Regions from separate parts of the Chitinophaga sp. 10T418 genome, predicted to be linked through region 2. Evidence: riboswitches for the same ligand, from Rfam matches in the RefSeq annotation. Region 2 holds a riboswitch; the other holds the start of a gene.
The links. Region 2 has a riboswitch for S-adenosylmethionine ahead of AC1DCV_RS29655 (trans-sulfuration enzyme family protein). Riboswitches for the same ligand answer to the same signal wherever they lie in the genome.
Positions count from the first base shown of each region.

Region 1: it holds a riboswitch for S-adenosylmethionine, as region 2 does, so the genes downstream of both, AC1DCV_RS05200 (trans-sulfuration enzyme family protein) here and AC1DCV_RS29655 (trans-sulfuration enzyme family protein) in region 2, are expected to answer to the same signal.

Region 1 is NZ_JBFTHG010000002.1:194,479-200,368, forward strand. It holds gene AC1DCV_RS05185 (sulfite exporter TauE/SafE family protein) at 99-1,076, shown strand; gene AC1DCV_RS05190 (NirD/YgiW/YdeI family stress tolerance protein) at 1,086-1,409, opposite strand; gene AC1DCV_RS05195 (dicarboxylate/amino acid:cation symporter) at 1,509-2,720, shown strand; gene AC1DCV_RS05200 (trans-sulfuration enzyme family protein) at 2,671-3,849, opposite strand; SAM riboswitch class I at 4,003-4,116, opposite strand; gene AC1DCV_RS05205 (NAD-dependent epimerase/dehydratase family protein) at 4,189-5,133, opposite strand; gene AC1DCV_RS05210 (YdcF family protein) at 5,190-5,890, opposite strand, start outside.
Region 2 is NZ_JBFTHG010000013.1:120,430-136,209, forward strand. It holds gene der (ribosome biogenesis GTPase Der) at 1-1,032, shown strand, start outside; gene AC1DCV_RS29615 (hypothetical protein) at 1,123-1,344, shown strand; gene AC1DCV_RS29620 (transglutaminase-like domain-containing protein) at 1,492-2,364, opposite strand; gene topA (type I DNA topoisomerase) at 2,493-4,844, opposite strand; gene AC1DCV_RS29630 (Rossmann-like and DUF2520 domain-containing protein) at 5,141-5,905, shown strand; gene AC1DCV_RS29635 (KdsC family phosphatase) at 5,948-6,469, shown strand; gene AC1DCV_RS29640 (geranylgeranylglycerol-phosphate geranylgeranyltransferase) at 6,484-7,425, shown strand; gene AC1DCV_RS29645 (Maf family protein) at 7,428-7,997, shown strand; gene AC1DCV_RS29650 (homoserine dehydrogenase) at 8,064-9,245, opposite strand; gene AC1DCV_RS29655 (trans-sulfuration enzyme family protein) at 9,344-10,522, opposite strand; SAM riboswitch class I at 10,709-10,827, opposite strand; gene AC1DCV_RS29660 (DUF2851 family protein) at 10,954-12,237, shown strand; gene AC1DCV_RS29665 (OsmC family protein) at 12,345-12,752, opposite strand; gene AC1DCV_RS29670 (hypothetical protein) at 12,945-13,757, shown strand; gene lipA (lipoyl synthase) at 13,794-14,693, shown strand; gene AC1DCV_RS29680 (TolC family protein) at 15,157-15,780, shown strand, end outside.

The sequences.
Region 1 (5,890 bases), on a different contig from region 2:
ATTCATAATTCGTAATTCGTAATTTTTTCGCAAGTAGTCTACTTATTTCATAGAGTTTATGTATTTTGTGGTGAATTAAGGCCGGCACATTATAAAAAATGGAGAAAGAACTTACCACCCTGGTTACCCCGGTAACCACGACCACAACAGTATCAAAGGCATCATTGCCACCCGAAAACAGCAACGCCAACGAAAGCCGTGCTTACAAAAAACAGCGCTGGATATACGGTTTGGGGGGCATTCTGCTATTAGCGATTATATTGGGTATCTCCTGGTGGCAATCACCTGCATTCCGCACGTATGTAGAAGACGTACCTCCTACTTTTTATTATTTTCTGATAGCTGGTTTTATATTTGCCATGATTGATGGCGCCATAGGCATGTCTTACGGCATTACTTCCACTACTTTTTCCCTGTCCATGGGTATTCCGCCGGCATCCGCCAGTACAGCGGTGCATATTTCTGAGATCCTGAGTTGCGGTATTGCAGGCTGGATGCATCAGCGCATGGGCAATGTCAACAAAAAGCTTTTCAAAATACTGATATTGCCGGGTATCGCCGGAGCGGTGATAGGTGCTTACCTCTTATCTTCCCTGGAACATTATGCGATGTATACCAAACCATTGGTATCGCTGTATACGCTGACACTGGGTACCGTGATCCTGTTACGGGCTATCCGGGCACAACGCAAAAAGCATGTCACTAAAAAAATAAAGAAAATTGGTTTGCTGGGCTTTGGCGGCGGTTTTATAGACGCTATTGGCGGTGGCGGCTGGGGGTCTATTGTATTATCGTCGCTGATTGCCGGCGGCAGACACCCCCGTTTTTCACTGGGCACGGTCAAGGCTACCCGCTTTTTTATTGCTATGCTCAGTTCCCTCACTTTCATCACCGTACTTTATCATGTGCACTGGGACGCCGTACTCGGGCTGGTAGTAGGCAGCGCTATTGCCTCTCCTATTGCAGCAAGGGTATCCAATAAAATTTCTGCCAAAACAATTATGGTAGCGGTAGCAGTGATTGTGATCCTGGTAAGTATGAGGAGTATTTACAGCTTCGTGGTGAAAATCATATAGTCATCTCCGTTAATCGTTATTAACCGCCTGATTTACTTTGAGGGTAATGGGTTTGTTGATTTCGTATTGTACCAGGGCTTTGATGGTCACCGCATCTCTGTCATTGAATGGTTTTCGGGGAAGATACCTGGGGTCAATAGCAATCTGAATTTCTGCAGTTTTGTCTTCAAACAGGTAATTATTGTCGCGTAGTTTTTTCGTCACATAGCCGGTAATCTTAACCGGTGTGCTGTCATTCTGCAGTTGCCTGGCATTACGCATCACCTCTCCTATGGTGTAGGATCGGTCCTGGAAAAAAAAGGGCAGCAACAAACAGAGCAGCAAGCTTTTCATGACTAACATATTGGTTTGCTATGAGCATAAACAATAATCATGTCTGATTGTTCAATGATCAGATACATTTGGCTATCTTGTATAATATAAATTTCATTCATGGGATTTCTTAAAACGTACAGCAGCATGTTCTGGCTGTTGGCAGGTATCATAGCCGGCAGTATTGCCGGGCTTATATTCGGAGAAAAGGTAGTCATTATAAAGCCGATAGGCGATATTTTTTTGAACCTGTTATTCACCGTGATCATACCACTGGTATTTTTCTGTATTGCAAATGCCATTGCGCATATCGACGCCGGCAATAAACTGGGGCGAATATTGGGCATGATGTCGCTGGTTTTCCTCAGTACCATCCTGATATCTGCTTTTTTGACCATTGTGGCGGTATGGTTATTCCCGATCCACCAGCAGGTAGCCTTATCAAAAACCATCAACATAGAGCAGCCGGGCAACTGGGGAGAACAGTTGAGCAGATTACTCACAGTGGGTGAATTTTATGAATTATTGTCGCGCAAAAATATGCTGCCTTTTATCATTTTTTCCGGTCTCACCGGGTTTGCGGCCATGCGTGTAGGCGAGGCTGGCAAAGCTTTCCGGCAGTTTTTGTATTCCGGCAACGAAGTGATGAAAGAAGTGCTCGGCGTGATCATGAAACTGGGACCTGTTGGTTTGGGCGCTTATTTCGCTTACCAGGTAGGCACCGTAGGTCCTCAACTGTTTGGCACCTATGCACATTCATTGGGTATCTATTACGGCTTCGGTATCTTCTACTTTATATTCGGATTCAGTCTGTATGCGTTTGTGGCCGGAGGAATACCGGGTATTAAAATCTTCTGGAAAAATAATATTATACCTACCCTTACGGCAGTAGGCACGGGCAGCAGCATTGCTACTATTCCGGCCAACCTCGAAGCAGTGGCCAAAATGGGTGTTCCGCAGGATATCGGTAATGTGGTGGTGCCGCTTGGAGCCACCCTGCATAAAGATGGCTCCAGTATTTCTTCTATTATAAAAATGGCGGTAGTATTTGCCATGTTTGGTAAAAGTTTCGACAGTCCTTCCGTGGTCCTGATGGCACTAGGCGTTACTGTTATCGCCAGCATAGTGGAAGGTGGCATCCCCAACGGCGGCTATATCGGCGAGCTGCTGGTGATGAGTATCTACGGATTCCCGATAGAAGCCCTGCCACCGCTGATGATTATTGGTACGCTGGTAGATCCGTTGGCTACCATTCTCAATGCCACCGGCGACAACGTAGCGGCTATGCTGACAACGCGCTTTCTGCGAGGGCGGGCACCGGCAGTTTCGTAAAGGCCTGCTCCAGGTCGGCCAGCAGATCGGCTGTTTCTTCCAGTCCTACCGACAAACGGATCAGACTATCGCTCACGCCGGCCGCTCTTCTTTTTTCTGCCGGAATAGATTTATGGGTCATCGCAGCCGGATGACAGAGTAAGCTCTTGATACCACCCAGGCTTTCCGCCAGCTTGAAGTAGTGAGTAGACGTAACAAATGCAGTAGCTGCTTCAGTGGTATCATCTTTCAATGTAAAAGAAATAATACCTCCAAACCCTTTACTCTGCTGCTTTGCCAGCTCATGCCCTTTATGGGAAGGTAAGCCGGGATAGAATACTTTTTCTACTGCCGGATGTTTCTCCAGGTATTCTGCCAGTGCCTGTGCATTGATACCATGTTGTTTAATGCGCAGGTGCAGGGTTTCGATACCGCGTATCAACAGGAAACTATCGAAGGGCGACAGAATAGCCCCACAGGCGTTCTGATAAAATTTAATCTCCTCTCCCAGTGGTATTGTTTTAGCGACTACCACGCCTGCAATCAGGTCACTATGTCCGCCAAGGTACTTGGTAGCACTGTGTATCACCAGGTCTGCACCCAGCTCCAATGGCTTTTGCAATACGGGGGAAGCGAAAGTATTATCTACACAGAACAAACAATTATGCGCCTTTGCAATGCGGCCAATAGCAGCGATATCAGAGATTTTCAGCGTGGGATTGGTGGGTGTTTCCAGCCATATTAAACGGGTAGCGGGCGTAATAGCATTGAAGACCGCCTGGGTATCTGATGTATCTACGTAATTTACTTTGATACCAAACTTCTCATATACTTTATTAAAGAGACGAAAAGCGCCGCCATAGATATCATCTACCGCTACAATTTCATCACCGGATTTTAGCAGTTTAATTACTGCATCAATAGCTGCTAACCCGCTGGAGAATAAAGATGCGGTGGCACCGCCTTCCAGTTTGGCAATAATCTTCTCGGCTGTTTCGCGGGTAGGATTATTGGAGCGGGCATAGTCATATCCTTTGTTAACGCCGGGTGCTTCCTGCACAAACGTAGAGGTTTGATAAATAGGCACGGCAATGGCGCCGGTGTGAGGGTCTACGGGAATAGAGTGGATCAGTTCAGTAATTGTGCTCATCTGTTTTTTGATTTTTAGTTTGATGAAAATTGATTAAACAGGTCCGTTAAATGAGCATATCAAGGGTAGGCAGGGGCATAAAAAAAACTCACCTGGGAGCCAGATGAGTTTTATCATTATATAGATAATAATGTATAGTAAAACTTAGAATCTGACTTATCTTTCCTGGTAATTAAACCGGGATGGATGCAGCACCTTTCACTGCTTGCGCAGTGATGGTTGCTAAGGTATCGTCGGGCCATGTCCCTCCTCCTTTCTTGATAAGCTATTTAAAGAACTGGTGCAAAGATAATGCAGAAAAATTAACTACCAAATTTATTTTCCTACCAAATCAGTAGACTACTGTTTTGCCAGTGTTAAACGGATCCCTTCTTCATAGGAAGTGGGTTTTACATTAAAATGTTTTTCAAATTTTGAAGAGTCCAGTATGTATGGATAGTTGCTCTGATAAAGCATTTCCTTCATTTCTCTGATGGTGGGATCGAACAGTCCGGAGAGTGTTAGCATAAAGCTACCCAGCTTCATATATTTGGGTTTTACGCCCATTTGAGTGGCAATCAGGTTTACATAGCCTTTACCATCCGGTGCAGGATTGGCGGTAGGCAAATGCCATACCTGGTTCCAGGAAGTATCATCCTGGGAAAGCAGGTATAAGCCTTTCGAAGCATCTGGTGTGAAGGTGTAGCTATGTGTCTGGTTATCTTTTCCCAGCCACATGGCTGAGCTGTTCTTTTTAAATTTATCGATGATCAGGAGGTTCAGGAAGCCGGTTTTATCAGCGCCGGGGCCGTAGAAATCGGCTGCCCGCGCAATGGTAGCAGTGATTTTACCTGCTTTTACTTCGTCCATCAGTTGTTTGGCAATGGCCGCACGAATGATCCCTTTTTTACTGGAAGGCTGATAAGGGGTATCTTCTTTCATTGGGCCATTTACTAACCCGTAAGAATATACGTTATCAAAGAAAATCAGTTTGGCGCCAGCTTCTTTGCAGGCATTGATCACGTTGGTCATGATCTTAGGCCAGGCATCGCGCCATACTTTGATGTCATATTTCAATCCTGCCGTGAGGAAAACGATACTGCTTCCTTTTACCGCATTTTTTGTTTGTTCATAGTCCGTGATGTCAGCCCCTACCAGGTCGGTAATGCCCGCAATTGATTTGGGGGAGCGACTTACCAGGCGAACCCGTTTTTTATTATTCACGAGTTCTGCAGCCAGTTCATTAGCGATGATACCTCCTGCTCCGAGGATAGTATACAAGGGCTGGATAGATTGATCAGACATAGCTTTGTGTTGTAAGGTTTATATGAAAGACGAATAAGTGAACGAAATATTGTGTATCAGGGATCCAGTGGATCGAAGGTATTCACCTGCAGGGAACGGAGGTCTGGTACGAACGATAAATAATAAAGATCTGTTTGTTCGATGTCTGCCGCAGGCATATATCCCAGTTCAGTCATACAGCGTTGCTTAAACAGCGGGCTGGTGACATATACCAGGTGCATCGCATCAGATACGCATAACATCCGTTTGTTGACCGGGATACCGCTTCTCCACGCAATACGTACTGCGTTACGTACGTTGGTGGTAGTATGCCGCGCATAAGGGTCTATCATGACTGCAGCGGCGGGTATTTTCAACTCGTTGACCAGGTACTTCTTCATTTCTACCGCCTCTGAATAGGGCGTACCCACTGGTCTTACATGCCCACCAGACACTATAATAAAGGGTGCGAGGCCTTTTTGATATAACCCGGCGCCGGTGCGGCAACGGCTTTTCCCGGTTTCGCTCAGCACTTCTTTGGCTACGGGGCTGGCTCCCAGGATCAGCATGGCTGTATAAGGATACTTACTCCAATCGGTTTTCTTTATTTGCCTATAGGCGTCTCCGTTAGTGGCCGACATAGGCTCGTAGCGGGCTGCTTCATCGCGGTGGCTGAGCGTAAGTAATCCAAGTGCCAGCTGCAGCGATGGCTGGAAAAACAAATCATCCTGCCGGTCCTTCTCCTCTACCTGCTCCAACAAATGCTGCACTCCGGCTT
Region 2 (15,780 bases):
ACAGGTATTACAGACCTGGACGCAGACGTGGCAAATATTCTCCGCCGTACTTCCAAACCGGTATACGTAGTAGTAAATAAAGTAGATAACCATCAACGCCAGCTGGAAGCCACGGAGTTTTACAGCCTCGGTTTTGAACATATTCACTTCCTTTCCTCCATGACCGGTAGCGGTACTGGTGAGTTGCTGGATGAAGTAGTGACCAACATTACTCCTGAAATGGGAGATGCTACCCTCGACAATGATCTGCCGAAAATTGCGATCATCGGGCAACCGAACGTAGGTAAGTCATCCCTGCTGAATGCACTGGTAGGTGTAGAGCGCAATATCGTTTCTGATATCGCCGGTACTACCCGTGATACCATTCACACCCGTTACAACATGTTCCAGAAAGACTTTATGCTGATCGATACCGCAGGTATCAGGCGTAAGAACAAGGTAAATGAAGACCTGGAGTTTTATTCCGTTATCCGTGCGATCAAAGCAGTAGATGAGTCTGACGTGGTGATGTTGTTGCTGGATGCCGAAAAAGGCGTTACGGCACAGGATCTCAGCATCTTCAGTCTGGCTACCCGCAAAGGTAAAGGCATTGTGGTGCTGGTGAACAAGTGGGATATGATGGAAAAAGGTACCAACACCGCGAGAGATTATGAAAAAGAACTGAAGAAGCGCCTGGCGCCATTCTCCGATGTTCCTATCATCTTTACCTCTGTAACAGAGAAACAACGTATTTTCAAAGCGATAGAAACCGCGCTGGAAGTATATGATAACCGTCAACGCAGAATCCAGACTTCCGTATTAAACGAAATTTTGTTGAAAGCGATTGAAGCGTATCATCCGCCGGTAGTAAGAGGTACTCCTATCCGTATTAAATATGTTACGCAGCTGCCTACGCACACGCCGGCATTTGCCTTTTTCTGTAACCTCCCGGATGACGTGAAAACACCGTATCGTAACTACCTGGAAAACCAGATCCGTACGAATTTCAACTTTACCGGGGTGCCATTGAAGATATTCTTCAGACAAAAATAGCCGTTTCGCTAAAAAAGAGATGACAGGATTTTGTAATTTATAAAATTTGTATACCTTTGCGGCGGTTTTAAAAATAAAACAAACAATCAAATGAAAAAATTATTCGTATTCGCTGTTGCTGCAGGTATGTTCTTTGTAGCTTGTAACGGTGGTAGCACTCCAGCTGCTGATTCTACTGCAACTACAACTGTTGACACTATGAACGCTGCTCCAACTGCTCCAGCAGCTGCTCCAGTTGATTCTGCTGCTCACGTTGATTCTTCTGCTGCTGCTCATGTTGATTCAGCTGCTGCTGCAACTCCAGCTAAGTAAGAGATTATTATATCAAATAATATCTTTCTTGCAAGAAATTAAGAAGCCCATCGCTTATGCGGTGGGCTTCTTAATTATACGGATTTTGTCTTTGTTCAGGAAAATCATCTAAATCAGTATAATCCTGAACAATGACAAAAAATCGCACTAGTCTTCCAGTATACTCGCTAAATTCATTAATTCATCCTGTTTATATGCATCCTTGTCATCCCGGAAGCATTTGGATAATTCTTCCAGCAGGAATTGTATCAGCCGTTTATTGGATTGTGGCTTGAAGTAAGAGGGAACAGATGGTACCTGTACTCTTTTCAGGTAGGTATCTACATCCTGTTGGGTATAGATCTGACCTTGAATGGGATCTATAAAAAATAAGATCCGGTGATCGGAAGGGTCTATCGGACCGGAGAAATCAACGTAACTGTCGAAGTAAGCCAGGATAAACTGCCGGGGTATATTGACGGCATACACCGGTAAATCCAGCATGGCGCATAAGGCCGAATAGATGATACCGTTGGTAATTGGATTCCCTTTTTTGGATTCTATGACCTGGTTAATGAAAAACTGATTTTTGCGCTGATAGGAAACTTCTTCTCCTTTGAGGCCAAAATAGTTATAGATCATGCTGTTCAGCACATTGATCTGTTCCAGTGGTGTAAGATAATTATTTAGTTCTAGCCAGATATTACGTTTGATACGGTCTATCTCTGTGATAATCTGGGAATCGATCAGGTCAGGGAACTGGTACCTGGCCGCCAGTATGGCGCCCTGCAACAGGTCCTGCATTTCCGAAAGTCCCCATACACGTAACGCTGCCTGCAAATCCTGGTAATGTACCCGATGAATCAGCAGTTCTATCCTTTCCTGAATAGCTTCGTCAATTGTATTCTCCCACAAATTCTCCAGGTTTGGAATAATATCTTTACCGTACAGTAATATTTTACTGGCAACAGTATCAAATACCTCCAGATCCGGATCATCCAACAGGTGGAACAAAGCGTTTATTTCTCTGTTTTCGTTCATACCATTATTATGATCATGTGGTAATCATCAAATAATGTGATCCTGTTGGCAAATTAAATAATAAGCATATCACTCACACTGCAGTTATTATCATTGCCTCCATTTTTCATCATATTCTTACCACTGCGTTACTCAGCTTTCTTCTTTCTGGGTGGTGCTTTTTTCTTTGGTGGATTAGCTTTAGCTTCTTCTATTATTGCTTTGGCTTCTTCTACCGTTAAATCAGCTGCCGTATCAATTTTCTCTTTCGGTATTTTAAAGTTCTTCAGACCTTGTTTGATATAAGGACCATAAGGGCCTTTCAGGATCTGTATTTTTTCTTTTTCAAATATTTTGATGGTGCGTTCGTCTTTTGCGGTACGTTTTTCCGCAATCAGTGGTGCTACTTCATCCAGTTCAACAGTGTAGGGGTCCATTTCCTTCTTCAGGGAATAGAATTTCTTATCATGTTGGGCATATGGACCAAAACGACCGATGTTCACCACTACATCAGAATCTTCAAACTGACCCAGGTTGCGGGGCAATTTAAACAATTCCATGGCTTCGTCCATGGTGATGGTTTCGATGCTTTGGGTAGCTTTTAATTTTGCAAAACGAGGTTTTTCCTCATCTTCCACGCTGCCTATCTGGATCATGGGGCCATAGCGACCCATGCGGGCCACGATTGGTTTGCCGGAAGCGGCATCTGTTCCCAGCGGACGTTCTCCTTTTACACGTTCTGCATTTTCCAGGGTGTTTTCCACATCTTTATGGAAAGGGAAATAGAATTCGCTGATCATATTGTTCCACACCTTCTTACCGCTGGCAATTTCATCGAATTCTTCTTCAATTTTGGCGGTAAAGCCGTAGTCCATTACATTATTAAAGTATTGGTTGAGGAAGTCGGTCACGATCATTCCCAGATCAGTAGGGAACAGTTTTGATTTTTCTGCGCCGGTATTTTCTGATTCGGTTTGTTTGCTGATCTGATCCGCTTTCAGGACCATGATGCGGTAATCTCTTTTAATCCCTTCTTTATCTCTTTTTTCTACATAATTACGCTTCTGTATAGTGGTAATGGTAGGAGCGTAGGTAGATGGACGGCCGATGCCCAGTTCTTCCAGTTTCTTTACCAGGCTGGCTTCTGTGTAACGCGGCGCCGGGCGGGAGAATCTTTCAGTAGCCTTCATTTCTTTCAGGTCCAGGGATTGTTTCACCGCCAGTGGAGGTAAAGATCCTTCCTGTTCATCTTCCTGTTCTTCCTCATCATCGTGGCTTTCCATATATACTTTCAGGAAGCCATCGAATTTCAGTACTTCACCGCTGGCAGTAAGCTCTTCGTGGTTGGTAGAGATATCGATTTTGGCGATGGTCTTTTCCAGTTCCGCGTCTGCCATCTGGCTGGCGATGGTACGTTTCCAGATCAGTTCATACAGTTTGCGGGTATCGCTGTCATCTACAGTGGTGTTTTCCATGTAGGTAGGACGGATGGCCTCATGCGCTTCCTGTGCGGACTCATTTTTATTTTTGAATTTGCGGTGTTGATGGTATTTATCACCGAAACTTCCTTTAATAGCTTTTTCAATTTCACCCACAGCGGTATCGGACAGGTTTACGGAGTCTGTACGCATATAGGTGATATTACCGCTTTCATACAGCTTCTGGGCCAGCAACATGGTTTTGGAAACGCTGTAGCCTAGTTTACGGCTGGCTTCCTGTTGGAGGGTAGACGTGGTAAATGGCGCTGCGGGCGATTTTTTACCAGGTTTAACCTGTATGTCTTTTACGGTATAGGCAGCGGCTACGCATTGCTGGAGGAATTTCTCCGCGTCTTCGGCCGTTTTAAATTTGCCGGGACCATCTGCCTTAAAGGAAATACTCTTACCATTAATATCTTTACCGGTAAAATAAGCTTCTACTTTAAAGGTGCTGACAGACTGGAAGTGGTTGATTTCTCTTTCACGTTCAACAATCAGTCTTACCGCCACGGATTGTACACGGCCGGCAGACAGGGAATTACGCATGCTCATTTTACGCCACAGTACCGGGGAGATTTCAAAACCCACGATCCGGTCCAGTATACGGCGGGCCTGCTGTGCATTCACACGGTCCATATCCAGTTTACGTGGATGCTGAACGGCGTTTTCGATAGCAGGTTTGGTAATTTCATGAAACACAATGCGTTTGGTTGTTAACGGATCCAGGTTCAACACCTCACACAGATGCCAGGAAATGGCTTCTCCCTCACGGTCCTCATCCGTTGCCAGCCATACCTCATCGGTATCCTTCGCCAGCTTCTTCAGCTCTTTCACCACCTTTTCCTTATCTTCCGGTATAACATACTTAGGCTTAAAGTTATTTTCGATGTCTATCCCCATATCATCCTTTTCCAGATCACGGATGTGACCGAAGCAGGACCTGACTTCAAAGTCCTTGCCTAGTATTTTTTCTATGGTCTTGGCTTTCGCCGGGGACTCAACTATAACTAAATTTTTTGCCATGTATGCTTCTTTAATGCGCTGCTAAATACGCAAAATTCTGTAAAATAATTACTTCAATGAATTCTGCAATGATATAAAAGTCACCTCAAATTAAAAAATAAGACCACTTTTAAACGTTAAAATACGTTGTAATGTAATGAAAAAAACGGGGACCCGCTAAAACACGTATATTAGAAACCACGAATCATGCACGTATTTGAATAATTCCGGTCGCAGTTACAGCAAGTGATCTGTCCGGAGATCAGACAGCCGGATATACGGATACCAGGCAGTTTGTTATTTTAAAATTAATTATAATGGATATAGTAATTGTTGGCACTGGCAATGTTGCACATTGTTTCGGACATCTCTTAAAAATTCATGGCCACCAGATAAAACAGGTGGTCAGCAGGCAAATGGCACATGCACAGGAGCTGGGGGAGATGCTGAATGCCTCCTATACAGATGATTTGCAGGATATTAATATGGAGGCAGACATTTACCTGCTGGCTGTCAGTGATGCCGCCATTGCTGAGCTGAATGACCAGTTGCGGCTGGGCAAGCGCATCGTGGTGCATACTGCGGGCGCTGTTCCACTAACAGCCATCTCCCGGATATCAGCCAACATCGGGGTATTATATCCTTTACAATCCATCCGCAAGGAAATTAAAAATTATCCACCTATACCTGTTATGCTGGAAGCCAGCAATGACGAGGTGCTACGGCGGCTGCAGTCCCTGGCCCAGAGTATTTCCGGCAGTGTAACCGTTACTTCGTCCGCCCAGCGGCTGAAGTATCACCTCACTGCTGTGCTTTGCAATAATTTCACCAACCACCTCTTCGCCCAGGCAAAAGCATATTGTGAAAAAGAGCAGCTGGACTTTTCCCTGCTGCAACCTATTATAAAGGAGACATTTGACCGCCTGGAAAAATATTCACCGGAAACAGTCCAAACAGGTCCGGCGTTGCGCCAGGATGAAACCACTATGAGCCTGCACCGGGAATTGCTGGCCAATGATGAATATTTGCAACTGGTGTACCAGGTGATGTCCGATGCTATTTACCAATTCCATAATAAATAGAGAATTACAATTCTTAATGGGTAATTGGCTATTTTTGGCCCCATGAACGTATTGGCTTTATTTAAATCTATCACCACTTTTGTGCTGGATGTAGATGGTGTACTTACCGATGGTACCCTGCAATTACTGCCAGGGGGAGAAATGTCCCGCAGAATGAATATCAAAGACGGCTATGCTTTGCAGCTGGCTGTGAAAAAAGGATATCGGGTGGTAATCATCTCCGGAGGAAAATCAGAAAGTGTGGTAAGCAGGTTACAGGGACTTGGCATTAAAGATATTTATACCGGCATACATGATAAGCAGGAAAAACTGCAGGATTATGTATTTGAACATGAACTGCGATGGGATGAAATATTATATATGGGAGATGATATCCCGGATTATCTGCCCATGCAACTGGTAGCTTTACCCACCTGCCCTGCAGATGCAGCCCCTGAAATAAAAAGTATTTCAAAATATGTATCCCCTTTGCCCGGAGGCCACGGGTGTGTAAGGGAAGTAATGGAAAAAGTGCTGAAACTGAATGGACATTGGCTAATGGATGAAGGCATTGCATCGAAATAATAAAAAAGAAAACTATGAAGCTCTGGGCTGCATTTTTTAAACTGATCAGATACCCTAATCTGATATATATTGGCCTTACCCAGTTTTTACTGCAATACTGTGTGGTAGAACCGGTGCTGCGCAGTTCTGGTGAGGAACCATCACTGCCAGTTCCGCAATTTGTACTACTCAGCTTGTCTACCATACTGGTGGCGGCTGCCGGCTATATTATCAATGACTATTTTGATATTAATATAGACATTGTCAATAAACCGGAGAAGATGGTGCTGGACAAAATTATCAGCCGGCGCTGGGCCATGGCCTGGCATACGCTGCTTAATATGGCCGGGGTATCACTGGGTTTTATGGTGGCCTTTAAAACAGGACAGTTCTATCTAGGTTTCACCCAGGTGATCTGTTCCCTGCTCCTGTGGTTTTATTCCACTTCTTTTAAACGGCAGGTGCTCATCGGCAATGTGGTGATTTCGTTGTTAACTGCACTGGCCGTGGTAGTAGTAGGATTTTATGAGAAACAGATCTATCATAGTTTTGAGGCCATTATGTCGGCCACCGGCAGAAAGCTGATACAGATCATCGGCGTATATGCGTTGTTTGCGTTTCTTATTTCCATGGTCAGGGAAATTGTGAAAGACCTGGAAGATATGATGGGCGACAGCAAAGATGGTTGCCGCACCCTGCCTATTGCCTGGGGGGTACTGTCGGCCAAGCGTTTATGCAATGTGTTGTTACTGGCACTGGCCATCATTATCCTGGCGGTAGAAATCCGCGTATGGATACTGGGTTGGTATATTGCCATCGCTTACCTGCTCCTGTTTGTACAGGTGCCATGTGGGTACATTTATTTACAGCTGAAAAAAGCCAGTCTGCCTGAGCACTATCATAAAGTGAGTTCCCTGGTAAAGGTGGTAATGCTGACAGGCATTTTATCCATGATATTTTTTAAAATTTATTTATAGAGATGTATAAAGGATCATCCGTAATTCTGGCATCGCAGTCGCCCCGCAGAAAGCAGTTGCTGGAGCAGGCCGGCATTCCTTTCCAGGTGAAGGTTGTGGAAACCGCAGAAACGTTTCCTCCGGAACTGGCGGTACCGGACATCCCGGTGCATATTGCCCGTCAGAAGGCAGTGGCCGTAAGGGATCTCTGTGAATCCACTGATATTATTGTAGCTGCTGATACAGTGGTGGTGCTGGATGACAGCATCATTGGCAAGCCAAAGGACCGGGAAGATGCTATCGATATCCTTACCCGCCTGAGTGGAAGAGAACATCGTGTAGTCACGGGCGTTATAATACAGCAGGGCACAAAAGAAGTCGCCTTTTCCAAAACTACTTCCGTGTATTTTAAACCGCTGAACGCAGAACAGATCACTTATTATGTAGATCATTTCAAGCCTTTTGATAAAGCGGGCGCTTACGCCATCCAGGAATGGATTGGTGCAGTAGGGATAGACAGTATTAATGGTTGCTTCTATAATGTAATGGGACTCCCCGTTAGCAGAGTGGTAGAAGAACTGGAAAACTTTTAGTAATAAGAACGGCGCTGTGAACAGCGCCGTTTTTGTTTACGATTGGTTTTTGCTTATTACATTTCTTTATTCCAGTACAAGAATATTCACGTCTTTATTTTTCAGCCAGCCGGCTTCTCTCAGTTTCTGTAAGTTAATAGTACCTACCACATAACGCCATTCTGTAGATTCGTATTTCTCAGAGATGTTGAAAAACTCTGCCAGATCTACCTGATCAGGTGTTTTGTAGCGCAGGTATATTTTCAGATTTACATCATTGGTAAAGCTGGGCTGATTATTTTGTTTAATCTTTTTATACTCGTAGCGATAGTTGTATAACAATGCGGAGATGTCGGACAGTACGGCACTACCAGTAGCGGTGCCACCAGCACCTTTACCTACAAAGAATTGTTTGTCGGTGAAAGCACTTTCCAGCAGGATGCCGTTGTATTCATTGTATACATCGTAGAGCAGGTTATGTTCTTTGATCAGGTGCGGCAGTACGTATGAGAATACGTGTCCGTTCTGACGGCGGCACTGGGCAATCAGTTTGATGGTACAGTTTCTTTGTTTGGCAAATTGTATATCAAAATCGTTCAGGTGATGAATACCGAAGTTGAATACTTCTTCCGGCTTTACGAAGGTGCCAAAGGCATGGAGGAGGAGGATCACGATTTTGAATTTCGGATCATATCCTTCGATGTCGAGGGTAGGGTCAGTTTCAGCGAAACCCAGGTCCTGCGCTTGTTGCAGGGCAGTGGCAAAGCTGAGATTTTCTTCAAATATTTTTGTGAGAATATAATTCGTTGATCCGTTGCAGATACCTTCTACGGCATTCAGCAGGTCATTATCATAATATTCTTCCAGGTTGCGGATAATGGGAATACTGGCGCAACTGGACGCTTCATACAGGAATGGCACTTTGTTTTCTGCCTGCAGCTGATATAGTGCGGGCAGGTTTTCAGCGATCATGCGTTTACTGGCGCTTACTACTGCTTTGCCATTGCGGAGCGCTGTACTCACAATTTCAAAAGCTGCTTCGGTTTCATTGATCAGTTCTACTACTACGTCAATGGTAGGATCTTCGAGGATTTCATTTTTATCGGTAGTAAAATAACTGCTATCGATAGGTCTTGATTTATTAGGGTCTTTAATACAGATTTTTTTGATCCGTGCATTAATACCTTTTGTTCTGTTCAAAACCTCATAGAGTCCTTGTCCTACGACGCCGAATCCGAAAATGCCTAAATTGATGGTCTTGTTTTCCATACTTTTTTTTGAGCTTGCACCCTCAGCAATTAGTCTTTGACAGTTCAGAGATGATCAGTTTCTGAAAAGCCAAAGTGGTGTGCTAACCACTAAGGGCTTTATTGTAAAACAGTAATTTGCTTGCCGGCCGGATGATTTAATTTATCCAGCGCCTGTTTCAGGTCGTTGATCAGATCTTCGGCATCTTCAATACCGACTGATAAACGGATACAGGAATCCTGTAAACCTGTTTTTTTCCGGAATTCTTCCGGTATGTTACGATGTGTCATCGTGGCCGGATGGGCCAGCATACTTTTCACGCCACCGAAACTCTCCGCCAGTTTAAATAGTTTGGTAGCGTTTACGATACGGATGGCATTTTTGATATTGTCACTTTTCAGGGAAAAGCTCACCAGTGCGCCGTAATTTTTCTGTTGTTTACGGGCAATATGATGATTTTTATGAGTAGCCAGTCCGGGATAATATACCTTATCGATAGCCGGGTGCGCGGCCAGCCAGTTAGCGATAGCGGTGGCATTGCTGCATTGTTTCTCCAGGCGCAGGTACAGTGTTTCAATACCGCGGATGGTCAGCCATGCTTCAAAGGGACTGAGGATGCTACCGGAAATATTCTGATTATAGCGGATCTGGTCTGCCAGTATTTTGCTGTTAACGACTACCAGTCCGGCAATCACATCACTGTGACCGGAAAGATATTTGGAAGCGCTGTGGATAACGATATCCGCGCCCAGTGTTAAGGGTTGTTGCAGTAAAGGCGTACTGAAAGTATTGTCTACTACCAGCAGGATATTATGTTGTTTGGCGATTTTGCTGATAGATTTGATATCAGAAATGCGCAATGTTGGATTGGTAGGGGATTCCAGCCAGATGATTTTCGTATTGGGCGTGATGGCGGCCAGTACTTTATCGATGTTGCTGGTATCTACGAAATTAACTTTGATACCGAAGCGTTCAAACATGTGGTTAAATATCTGGAAGATGCCGCCGTAGGTATCTTCCACCGCCATGATCTCATCGCCGGTCTTTAACAGCTTCAGCACCGCATCTATGGCCGACATACCACTGGCAAACCCAAATCCGGCAAATCCTTCTTCCAGGTTGCAGATGAGGTCTTCCAGCACTTTTCTTGTGGGATTGTTTGCCCTAGAGAATTCAAAGCCTTTATTAATGCCGGGTGATTCCTGCACAAAGGTGGATGTTTGATAGATAGGCACAGAAATAGCGCCTGTCAGTTCGTCTATCGGAATGCTATGAATCAGTTGTGTAGCTGTTTTCATGTTATAAAGTATTTTTAATGATGTTCAATGTGCACAATTATCTGCTGCAACTTTATCATTAAAGATCAACTTAAACAACAACAAATCCATGAAAGGTGAGTGGGGAAGGCATAAAAAAAGCTCTCCCATGGTGTTGGAAGAGCTCCTTTAGAAAGTTATATATATCTGTGAAGTATTATCTCTGCCAACTTATCTTTCCCCGATTTGCACCGGGGCAGGAATTAGCACCTTTTTCCTGATCGTAAAATCAGGAAAGGTTGCTAAGGCATCGCAGGGCCAAGTCCCTCCGCCTTTCTGGATAAGTGATGTGTAAGAACTGGCGCAAAGGTAATATCACTTTGATCAGATTTCCAAATTGAATCAGGAATTTATTTATTAAGCGATGTTTTATTACCTTTAACTGATATTATTTTATACCCAACCATGTCTTTATGTTTGTTAACCCGCTGCTCTCTGAGGAGCTATTCCAGCACATCTGGGCGTTCCGGCTATTTAAGCAGGACCATCTTACCACTACCAGTGGAGAACCCGTTCAGATCTTATATCCAGGACTTCATAATCATCACAGCGGACCTGATTTTTCGGCTGCAAAAATCAGGATTGGCACTACTTTATGGGTAGGGCAGGTAGAGCTGCATCTGAGAACTTCCGACTGGTTCCGTCATGGGCATCAGCATAATCTTCAGTATGGGCGTATCATTCTGCACGTTGTATTTGTACATGATATGCCGGCCGATCGTATTCCGGGAGTGCCCTGCCTGGAGTTGCAACAGTATATTCCCAAATTGTTGCTGCAGCGTTATGAGCAGTTGCGGCAGCTGACACCTTTTGTGCCCTGTGCGCCACATGCCGCGCTGGTGCCACAACTGACCTGGCTTAGTTGGAAAGAGCGGCTGCTGGCAGAGCGCTGGGAGCGCAAGATGGGGGCTCTGCGTGCCTGGCTGCAAAGCAACCATTTTAACTGGGAAGAAGTCTGTTATTGGGCAGTGGCGCAGAGTTACGGCATGCCCATAAATGCCCTGCCCCTGCTGCAGGTGGCACAATCGCTGCCACATGTAGTGCTCATGCGGCACCGGCACCAGGGAATGCAGCTGGAAGCCCTGTTGTTCGGACAGGCAGGGATGCTGGAGGAGCCGCATGCCGACGTATATGCGCTACAGCTGCAGGAGATCTATTTTCACCTGCGCCATAAGTATAAGCTTTGTCCTATGCCGCCCCATACCTGGAACTGGCTTCGGATGCGCCCGGCAGCGTTTCCTACTATGCGGCTGGCGGCTTTTGCGGCGTTGCTGCAGCATACCACCCACCTGTTTTCCAGGATACTGGAAGCCACAGAGGTAACGGCGCTGGAACAATTGTTTTTCGTACAGCCTTCAGCGTACTGGCATACCCATTACCGGTTTGGGCAGCCGGTGCAGCAGACGAACCTCCCTGGGAAACAGGCCGTACACGGCATACTTATCAATACGGTATTACCGCTCCTGTTCCTGTATGGGCAGCAAAAGAACCTTAAATATTACCAGGAAAAAGCCCTTCATTTCCTGCAACAATTGCCGGCAGAAAAAAACAGGATTACCAATAGCTGGGCGGAGTTGGGGGTAATACCTGAAAGTGCGATGGAATCACAGGCACTGTTGCAACTGAAGCAGTACTACTGTGATGAGAAGCGGTGTTTGTATTGTGCAATCGGGGTGAAGATCCTGAGTAGCTGTTAGCTTTTAGCTGTTAGCTGTTAGCAAAATGCAGCGGAGATCAGCATAATATGTTCTCCGCTGCATTTTGCTAACAGCTAACAGCTAAAAGCTAACGGCTAAAAGCCGGTTCACCAATTAAACGTAACATCCTGCACCAAATCAGGGTGTACACTTTTAGCTACCGGACAGGTATGGGCAGCTCTTTCGAGTATAGTTCTTTCCTTTTCGCCCAGGTTATGGCCGGCGGGGAAGTCGAATACGATGGTGACGCCGGTGATACGGCGGGGTTCTGTGCCCATAATTTTGAGGACACTTACTTTGGTGCCTTCAATCGCCCAGTTGTTTTCCATAGCCTTGATCCCCATAATAGAGAGCATGCAGGAGCCCAGTGCGGTAGCCACCAGGTCAGTAGGAGAAAACCTTTCTCCCTTGCCTTTGTTATCTACAGGTGCATCTGTTTCAATCACAGTGCCTGACCGTAAATGTGTGGCGGTGGTCCGCAGTTCCCCGTTATAGATGATAGATGCCGTTTGCATATTGTTTCTTTTTATGATCTAACCGTAAAAATAAATGTATTTTCAGTATAAGTGCAACATGGAAAGTGGGTGGGCTGTTAAACTAAAAAAAAATTAGCTACGTTTGTAATATATACATAACAATACCTTTGTTCAAGCGTTTATTTATTATAATAATAGCCCACTGTGAAAAAAATATACTTAATCCTGTTTTTGGCAATGATATCCGGCGGCTTGTTTGCGCAAACCACTAATACCACCAACACAACTACGCAAAAAAGCAAGAAAAGCGATAAGGAGCAGCGTAAGCTGAAGAAGATCTCTATTTTCCGTGAACAGGAAGAGGGGGAGAATGTGTTCCAGCGTGATTTTTCGGTGGGTGGCAGGATCACTACCGATGGCTGGGGTGGATTTGTGGAAATGGGCTATCGCAAAAGCAGAAAGAAAGTCAACTACTTCCAGTTTGAGTTTGGGGAGAAGAAAAGCGATAAAGAAGTAAAGAAAAGTGGCGGGTTTTCTTATACCCAGCGTCCATTCATATATGGTAAACGGAATAATTTTTACCAGGCCAAGCTGGGCGTGGGGCAGCGCTACCTGATTGGTGGCAAGGCCAATAAAAACGGGGTAGAGGTGGACTTGATCTATTATGGAGGCATATCTCTGGGGCTGCTGAAGCCTTATTACCTGAATATGGTTACTGCAACCGGCGAGAATAAAGACGTAAAATATGACCCTTCTGATCCGGAGGCTTTCCTGAAGCTCGCCGACATCAACGGTGCCGGTGGATTTGGGAAAGGCTGGGATAACCTCAGTGTGGTACCCGGTTTGCACGCTAAAGTGGGTATGCGCTTCGACTGGGCCCACTTTAACGAGGTGGTAAGTGCCCTGGAAGTGGGTGTAAATGCGGAAATGTATACTAAAAAGATCCCAATTATGGTGGTGTCGGAAGGTGTAGACTATAACAAACAGTTCTTTTTTGGTGGATATGTGAGTATCCAATTCGGGAAGCGCTGGAATAAGAGATAAGTGTTAACTTTGCTCTTCTAAAGAAAGGAATAAGCGATGCAAGAACTACCCGTAATAGCCGCCGAACCGGCTACAACAAGAGTAAAAAAGCCTGATTGGCTGCGCGTTAAATTACCGATAGGCGAGAACTATAAACAGGTGAGAAGCCTGGTAGATACCCATAAATTACATACGATCTGTGAAAGTGGTAACTGCCCTAATATGGGTGAGTGCTGGGGAGCTGGTACTGCTACCTTCATGATCCTGGGAAATATCTGTACCCGCAGTTGCGGCTTTTGTGCCGTAGCTACCGGCCGCCCGGAAGCAGTAGATTTTGATGAGCCTCAGCGCGTGGCAGAAGCCATTTACCTGATGAAAGTAAAACATGCCGTTATCACCTCTGTAGACAGAGATGAGCTGAAAGACGGTGGTTCTATCATCTGGGCCAATACCATCAATGCAGTCAGGGCTTTAAATCCCAACACCACCATGGAAACGCTGATCCCGGATTTCCGCGGTCAGTGGGAAAACCTCCAGCGCATCATCGATGTAGCGCCTGAAATCGTATCTCATAACCTGGAAACAGTAGAACGTTTAACCAAACAGGTAAGGATACAGGCAAAATATCACCGCAGTCTGGAAGTGATCCGCCGCCTGAAAGAAGGTGGAATGCGTACCAAAAGTGGTATCATGCTGGGTTTGGGTGAAACCAAAGAAGAAGTAGTACAAGCCATGCAGGATCTGTACGACAACGGTTGTGATGTCATCACACTGGGTCAGTACCTGCAGCCTACCCCTAAGCATCTGCCGGTAGCACGTTTCGTACATCCCGATGAATTTGCCGAACTGCGCGAGATCGGTTACAATATGGGACTGGACTACGTAGAGTCAGGACCGTTAGTAAGATCGTCTTATCATGCAGAAAAACATATTGTCAGCGGTCGTAATAAAGGATAACCGGAACTGATTTTCACTTAATTGTTAAAATCCACCCAAAAGGGTGGATTTTTGTTTTCATAACATTATCTTAGCGCCCGAATTGATTTTACCTAACAACAAAATGTTTGTTGTCTAACCTACTTCTCTGTTATACGTTGTGTTCAAAAATTTGGAACCACACCTGGAAACCGTGCTGCTAATGTTTCAGACGATTTTGAATAAGCAACTCTCTAATCAACCTGCCTGTTTGCTGTAGTGATTACGGCTTAACATGTTTTTGCGGTAATTAATACTGTTATAACGCCTATGGCTATATAACAAATAAAGAATAATGATGCGATGCCGGTAAAAAGCGTTTAGCGATTAGCTTTTAGCTGTTAGTCAAATGCAGCGAAGAAGATAAAAAGCCAACCCCTTTTTTTGTGCAGGCATTATTTTCTTTCGATTGGTACAATGATGAACTGAATGTCAAAAGCCTTTTATGAAAAGAGCATTTTATTTGTTAGCTGTGTCCTGCGGATTGTTTATTTCCCCGCAGGTATTTGCACAGCAATCTACTGACTCCCTGTTAACCAGCGCTACCCTGCAGGAATGTATCCGGTATGCCATCTCGCATCAGCCGGTCATACGCCAGTCGCTTATTGATGAAGCGATTACCGACAGAACAGTGAAGAGTAAGCTGGCGGACTGGTATCCACAGATCAATCTGGACTATAATATCCAGCATTACCTGAAGATACCCACCACTATCTTTAACGGTAGTCCTGTGCAGCAGGGCGTGGCGAACTCCTCTGCCGCGCTGTTTGGGTTAAATCAAAACATCTTTACCCGGGATCTGTTGCTGGCCACAAACACGGCCAGGGATGTACGAAAACAGAGCCAGCAAACCACTGCGCGCAATCAGATAGACCTGGTGGCCAGTGTGAGCAAGGCCTATTATGATGTGCTGCTGACCGCAGAACAAATAAAGGTGCTGAGCGAAGACATTACCCGCCTGGAACGCAGTCTGAAAGATGCGAATAACCAATATGCGAGTGGTGTGGTGGATAAAACAGATGCCAAGCGCGCCACTATTTCCCTTAATAATGCGCGTGCCCAACAGAAG